DNA from 2 places in the Streptomyces sp. NPDC002536 genome. Region 2 is predicted to be linked to the other one. Evidence: riboswitches for the same ligand, from Rfam matches in the RefSeq annotation. Region 2 holds a riboswitch; the other holds the start of a gene.
What was found. A riboswitch is a leader RNA that binds a small molecule or an ion and turns the genes downstream of it on or off. The one in region 2 is predicted to bind cyclic di-AMP.
Positions count from the first base shown of each region.

Region 1: it holds a riboswitch for cyclic di-AMP, as region 2 does, so the genes downstream of both, ACWD4B_RS19800 (C40 family peptidase) here and ACWD4B_RS10015 (peptidoglycan DD-metalloendopeptidase family protein) in region 2, are expected to answer to the same signal.

Region 1 is NZ_JBSFWU010000051.1:50,450-53,614, forward strand. It holds gene ACWD4B_RS19790 (spherulation-specific family 4 protein) at 1-342, shown strand, start outside; gene ACWD4B_RS19795 (endo alpha-1,4 polygalactosaminidase) at 339-1,193, shown strand; cyclic di-AMP (ydaO/yuaA leader) riboswitch at 1,395-1,548, shown strand; gene ACWD4B_RS19800 (C40 family peptidase) at 1,553-2,008, shown strand; gene ACWD4B_RS19805 (YchJ family protein) at 2,001-2,420, opposite strand; gene ACWD4B_RS19810 (hypothetical protein) at 2,583-3,062, shown strand; partial or broken gene ACWD4B_RS19815 (hypothetical protein) at 3,059-3,165, opposite strand, start outside.
Region 2 is NZ_JBSFWU010000019.1:53,460-56,624, reverse strand. It holds gene ACWD4B_RS10020 (MFS transporter) at 1-27, opposite strand, end outside; gene ACWD4B_RS10015 (peptidoglycan DD-metalloendopeptidase family protein) at 130-1,227, opposite strand; cyclic di-AMP (ydaO/yuaA leader) riboswitch at 1,240-1,407, opposite strand; gene ACWD4B_RS10010 (PP2C family protein-serine/threonine phosphatase) at 1,561-2,685, opposite strand; gene ACWD4B_RS10005 (DEAD/DEAH box helicase) at 2,957-3,165, opposite strand, start outside.

The DNA of each region.
Region 1 (3,165 bases), on a different contig from region 2:
CCGTACTACCGGCGGCTGGTCCTGATCGCCCGGACGCTGGGCGCGCGGACCGTCGCACTCAACCCGGGGACCCATCCGGACCCGGGCTACGCACGGCTCGCCGACCTCCTGGTCACCTTCGAGGGCAGCTGGGAGGAGTACTGGCGGGCGGGGGTGCCGGCCTGGACAGCGGACCATCCGCCGGGCCGGTTCTGCCACCTCGTCTACGCGGTCCCGGACGGCTGCGCGGAACAGGTGGCCCGCACGGCGGAGCGGCGCGGCGCCGGGGTGCACTGCGCGGTGCCGGGCGACGGTGCCAACCCCTGGCAGAGCGCGCCCCTGACGACGGGAGCGGTGCGATGAGGCGGATACGGGCGGGGGCGGCTGCCGTGTTGTCGTTGCTCGCCCTCGCGGGCTGCTCGTCCTCCTCGGACGAGGGGGCCGATCCGGACGAGCAGCAGTCCGCTCCGCCCTCCGGCGGTTCCGGTGATGCACAGCCGCCCGCCTCCGGGAAACGCTGGCAGCCGAAGCCGGGCACGCGCTGGCAGTGGCAGCTCGACGGCAAGGTCGACACCTCGGTGGACGTCCCCGTCTACGACATCGACGGCTTCGAGAACGATGCCGCGACGGTCGCCGGGCTGCACGCCCGCGGCCGGAAGGTGATCTGCTACTTCAACGCCGGTGCGTGGGAGGACTTCCGGCCCGACAAGAACGCCTTCCCCAAGGGCGTCCTCGGCGCGAAGAACAAGGGCTGGGAGGGCGAGAAGTGGGTGGACATCCGCCGTCTCGACGTCCTGAAGCCGATCATGGCGGCCCGGATCGAGATGTGCCGGAAGAAGGGCTTCGACGCCGTGGAGCCGGACCTGACCGAGGGATTCCGCAACTCGACGGGCTTCAAGCTGACCGCCGACGATCAGCTGGCCTTCAACCGGATGCTGGCGAAACTCGCCCACGACCGGGGCATGTCGGTGGGACTGAAGAACGACCTGGAACAGATCCCGCAGCTGGTGGGCGACTTCGACTTCGCGGTGAACGAGCAGTGCGCGCAGTACGACGAGTGCGCGCGGCTGACGCCCTTCATCAAGGCGGACAAAGCGGTCTTCCATGTCGAATACGACCTGAAAACCGGGGAGTTCTGCGACAGGACGACCCGGCTCGGACTCAGCTCGATGCAGAAGCGACTGGGCCTGGACGCATGGCGCAAGCCGTGCTGACACCATGCTGACACCGTGCTGATGGGGCGGCAGATACGGGCGTGGTTGCAGTTACAGGACGGAAGTGAAGAAGTTCACAGAAGCCCCATTCGACGCTGAATTCGCGCGGCCGGTGGTGCAGGATCGTCCCTCGAACATGAGACCCCGTCACCGAGGCGGGCCACCCGGGCGGACGCCGAGTCCTGCCACTGCACCGGGTGCGGAACCGATTCGACGGACCGGCAGGAGCGGGAGACCCGAGCACGACGGACCACGATGGCGGTGGTCCTTGGGGTGAAGCCACGACCGTGGCCGGGCACCTTCGTCCAGCCCGAACCCGACAGGTCATCTTTCGCAGGCGGCTGACGAAGGGCTTCGGCATGTCTGCAATGCCTCGAATACCTGCGCGCATCCCCGTACTTGCCGCCGCCACCGTGGCGGCATCGGTCCTCCTGCCGGGCATGGCCCCCGGCGCCCAGGCCGCCACCCCCGGCGAACAGGCCCTCAAGGTCGCGGCCGCCAAGCAGGGATCGCCCTACCAGTACGGCGCGACCGGCCCGAACCGCTTCGACTGCTCGGGCCTGACGCTCTACTCGTTCAAGCGGATCGGCAAGCGCCTGCCGCGCACCGCGGCCGATCAGTACAACGCGACCCGCCACCTCTCCGCGGGCTCCCGCCAGACCGGCGACCTGGTGTTCTTCCACTCCGGCAGCAACGTCTACCACGTGGGCATCTACGCCGGGAACAACAAGATCTGGCACGCCCCCAAGCCGGGCACGACCGTCCGCCTGGAGAAGATCTGGACCGGCAGCGTCTGGTACGGCCGGGTCAGCTGATGGCGCCGTCCAGATAGACCCACTGCCCGTCCTCGCGGACGAACCGGCTCACCTCGTGCAGGACGTCCTGGTGCCCGCGCTCGCTGTAGTGGGCCCGGAACTCGACGGTGCCCTCCTGGTGGAACGCGCTGCCGCCCGTCGTGGCCAGGACGTCCAGCCCGGTCCAGCGCATCCCGGGGTCGAGGTCGAGGTGCCCGGGCCGGGTGCTGGAGTGCCAGCTGCGCAGCAGGTACGCGGTGTCGCGGACGACGAAGGCGCTGTAGCGCGAGCGCATCAGGCGTTCGGCCGTGGGCGCGGACTTCTGCCCGCTGTGGAAGGCGCCGCAGCAGTTCTGGTAGGTGTCGCCGAGCCCGCAGGGACAGGGCGAGTCGGGGCCGACGGCCGGCCGGGGGCGTGCGCTGGATCTGGACATCCCCCGATTGTGCCGGACGGGAACCCGTTCGGCCGCACGCCGGCCCGCGGCTCCCCGGCTTGACGTACTCGCAGGTCAGGTTTAGCGCGGGGGCGTGCCGGGAGGCCCCCGCGGGGGCGCCCGCCGGTTGCGGGCCGGCGGGTGCCCGCCAAGGGTGACGGCATGCGCCTGAACACGATTCCCTCCACTGCCGCGGCCGCCGTGTGCGGCTCGCTCGCCTTGCTGATCGCCGGTCCCGCACTCGCGTCGGACGGACCGCCTTCCGCACCGCCCCCTGCCGCCGAGGCACCCGCGCCGGATGCGGCGGGCCCGCTCGACACGGTCGGCAGCCTCGGCGAGACGCTGCTGCTCGGGTCCCGGATCGGGACGGAGGCCCGCGCGAAGACGCCGGACACGGTGGAGATGCAGGAGCTGCAACGACGGCTGCGCGCTGCGTCGGGGCGGTTGCAGCGGTCGGTCAAGGCGACGGACCGCGCTGCGGAGGTGCCGGCGCAGCTGAAGAAGCTGGACGACGACGCGACGGCGTTGCGGACGGCGGTGGGGGCGGAGGACGCGGCCGGGGTCACGGCGGGGGTGGCGGCGGTGCTCGCCGACCAGCGGGCGTTGCTGGTGTCGGTGCCGAAGTTGTTGCCGGGGGCCTAGGAGATCGTCAAGGTGGTCGCCCCGGTTGCGTGGGTGAGGCCCTCCCCGAGGCACTGCAGGGCGTTCGGCTGGAGGATGGGGATGAGCTGGAGCAGTTTCCGGC
Region 2 (3,165 bases):
CGTGGAGATGGTCCTCGCGGTCGTCACACCATCTGAGTGCCCTATTTGAAGCAGAACATTCTCGGGCAAATGTGCGCACGAGTGAGCGTACGAACGTGCGAACCGGGCGGGGTCCCGACAGGGCAGGCCCTACGGCTGGAGGCCCTTGTCCCGCAGCCACGGCAGCGGATCCACCGGCCCGCCGCCGTCCGGCCGCACCTCCAGGTGCAGGTGCGGACCCGTGACGTTGCCGGTCGCCCCGACCCGTCCGATGACGTCGCCCGCCGCCACCTTGCCGGACGTGACCACCATCGACGACAGGTGGCAGAACCACAGCTCCGTGCCGTCGTCGAGCGTCAGGACGATGCGGTAGCCGTACGCGCCCGCCCAGCCCGCCTGGGTGATCGTGCCGCCGCCGACCGCCTTGACGGGCGTGCCCGTCGGGGCGGCGAAATCCTCGCCGGTGTGGTTCGCGGACCACATGTTTCCCGACTGCCCGAAACCCGCGGTGAGGGTGTACGAGCCGACGGGGAGGACGTACGAGCCGTGTTCGCTCCGCGAGGGCTTCGGTGTTTCGGGGTCGGCTTTGTCTCCAGCCTTGTCTTCACCCTTGTCTTCAGCTTGCGGAGTCTGCTGCTTTTCCTCGGGCCGGGTCTGCTTCTCGGCTTCCGCCTTCGCCGTCTCTTCGGCCGCGGCCTTGCGGTGCGCGTCTTCCGCGGCCTTCGTCTCGCTCTGGCGGGCGGCCTCCTCGGCCGAGTCCTGCTGGTGCTCGGCCTGCTGGAGGATGCGGGCGCGCAGCGCTTCGCCGGCGTCCGCGGCGTTCTGCGCCAATGCGGAGCCGGAACCGTTCGCGGATTCGGACGCTTCCTGCGACGCGGCGGGGGCCGGGGATTCCTCTTCGACCACTCCGAGCAGTTTTCCGGCCATCTCCGGCAGTTCCTTCAGATCCGGTACGTCCGGCACGGATATCGGCGGCGCCGGGCGATCCTGGGCAGTCGCCATACCGCCCGCGCCGACCGCTGCGATGACGCCCACGCCGAGTACGGCGCCACTGCGGGCCATCGAACCGCCGCGCTGTTTCGCGACCCGGTGCCGGCCGCGCGCGGCAGGCGCCGAGTCCTCGCCGGGGTTCCATTCCCCGGGGCCGGCGGCGGGCGCACGTTCGTACGAAGCGTACGGGTCATGAGGGTCGTGCGGAGCATACGGAGGGTGCGAACTGCCGTCCGGGAACGGGCTGTTGGACGCCACCGGGGCGCACTCCTTTCCTTCCTGCTCGCCTACCGGGTTAGCTGACGGGTTCGGAGGAGGAAGGTCCCCTACGGGCCGGCTGCCGCCGGCCCGATTCACCCCAAGGGTTGTGGTTCCCCGGTTCCCTGAAGTTGCTGGTCGCGCAGGGTGTAGCCAGACGTGCGGGATTCGGCGAAGGCGCACGGTGCCGCCTCTTGCGGCGGTTTGACGACCGCGCTGCGTTATCGAACGTTAATAGACACGGCAGCCGATTTCCAAGCCGAAAGCGTGAATTCACGGGGCTCTTGGGCAGGTTTTGCCATGTGGTGGGCGTGCCGCTCAGAACAAGATCGATTACGCACGGTGCGGATGCCCGCGGCGGATCGCCAACAGGGCCATGTCGTCCGCCGTCTCACCGCCCGTGTGGCACGCGACGTCCTCGGTCAGGGCGTCCAGGAGCGCGTCCGGGCTGCGGAACTGGCGGCCGCTCAGGCGGCGCCCGGCGTCGTAGAAGGTGCCGTCCGCGTCACGCGCCTCCGTCACTCCGTCCGTGAAGAGCAGGAGCGTCGTCCCCTGCGGGAACTCCCACTCCTGGACGTGGTCCGGCCAGGCGCCGACGTCCCCCAGGCCGAGGGGCAGCGCCGCCGGGCCGCGGTGCGCCTCGGTGATGCGGCCCGCGGAGTGGAGCAGGAGCGGGGGCGGGTGACCGCGGTTGACCAGGCGGAGGAACGGGGCGCCGGGCGGCACTTCGGCCAGGACGGCGGTCGTGAAGCCCTCGCTCTGGTCGAGGTTGGCGCGCCGTGCGCCCTCTCTCTGCAACGCACGCTCCAGGCGCGCCGCGAGCCCTTCGAGCGTGCGCTCCTGCTCGGCCGCCTCGCGGAAGGCGCCGATGAGGACGGCGACGGCCTCGACCGCGCCGAGGCCCTTGCCGCGGACGTCGCCGACGATCAGGCGGACGCCGTGCGGGGTGTCCTGCACCGCGTAGAGGTCGCCGCCGATGCGGGCGTCGGCGTGCGCGGCCACGTAGCGCGCGGCGACGCGCAGGCCGCCGATGCGGGCCGGGGGCGTGGGAAGGACGGCGCGCTGGGCCGCCTCCGCGATGCCGCGCGCGGAGGCGAGGCGGCGGTCGCTGCGGCGGACGACGTGGTTGATGCCGAGGGCGAGGACGCAGACCGTCACGACGGTGACGACCTCGGTGATGCGCTCGCCGACGCCGATGGTGGTGCGGACCACGGCCAGGCCGAGGGTGGCGGCGCTCGCCACGGCGGCCGTGACGAGCGTGAGGCGGCGGGAGAGGAGGGCCGCTGCGACGAGCGGGGCTGCGGCGAAGAAGGGAGCGGAGGTGTAGTTGGGGGGTGTGAGGTAGTCGAAGACGAGGCCGCCCACGATGAGGACGGCGGGGAGGCTGCGGGCCGCGCGGCGGGTGCCGGTGCCGTCCCGGCGGGTTTCGCCGTTTGTGGCGGGTGCCGTCCCTCGGATCACGTGCCCAGCGTTGCGCCGGGCACGGGGCCTGGCGAGTCGGGGTGCGCCGAGTGGGGTCCCCGCCGGGCCCGCTGCGCGGGGCGCTCCGCGGGGCGGTGGGGTGCGGGCGATTCGGCACCGCCGGACCGCGCCGCAGGGGCTCGGCGCCGTTGCGGCAGGGATGAGGAGGCATGCTGCCTCTTCGCTGCGCGGCGTTGAGCGCGGGGCGGAAGGGCGCCCGCGCCTCTGCCCGCCGCCGCGGCGGGAGCCGGGCGCGCAGCGCCCCTCGTCAGGATGCCGACGGGCGGCGGTTCGTACCGCCATTGCCGCCATTGCCGGCGGCGCCGCCGCGACGCGGGCGGCGGGAGCGCTCAGGGTTGCCACCCTCCGTCCGCGTGCGCGTACTCGGCTGGCCGCCGCCCGAGCGCTCGGCACCACCGGTGCCGGCACCGGCACCGCCGCGCCCGCGGCCTCGCGAACCGCGCCCGCTGCGCGAAC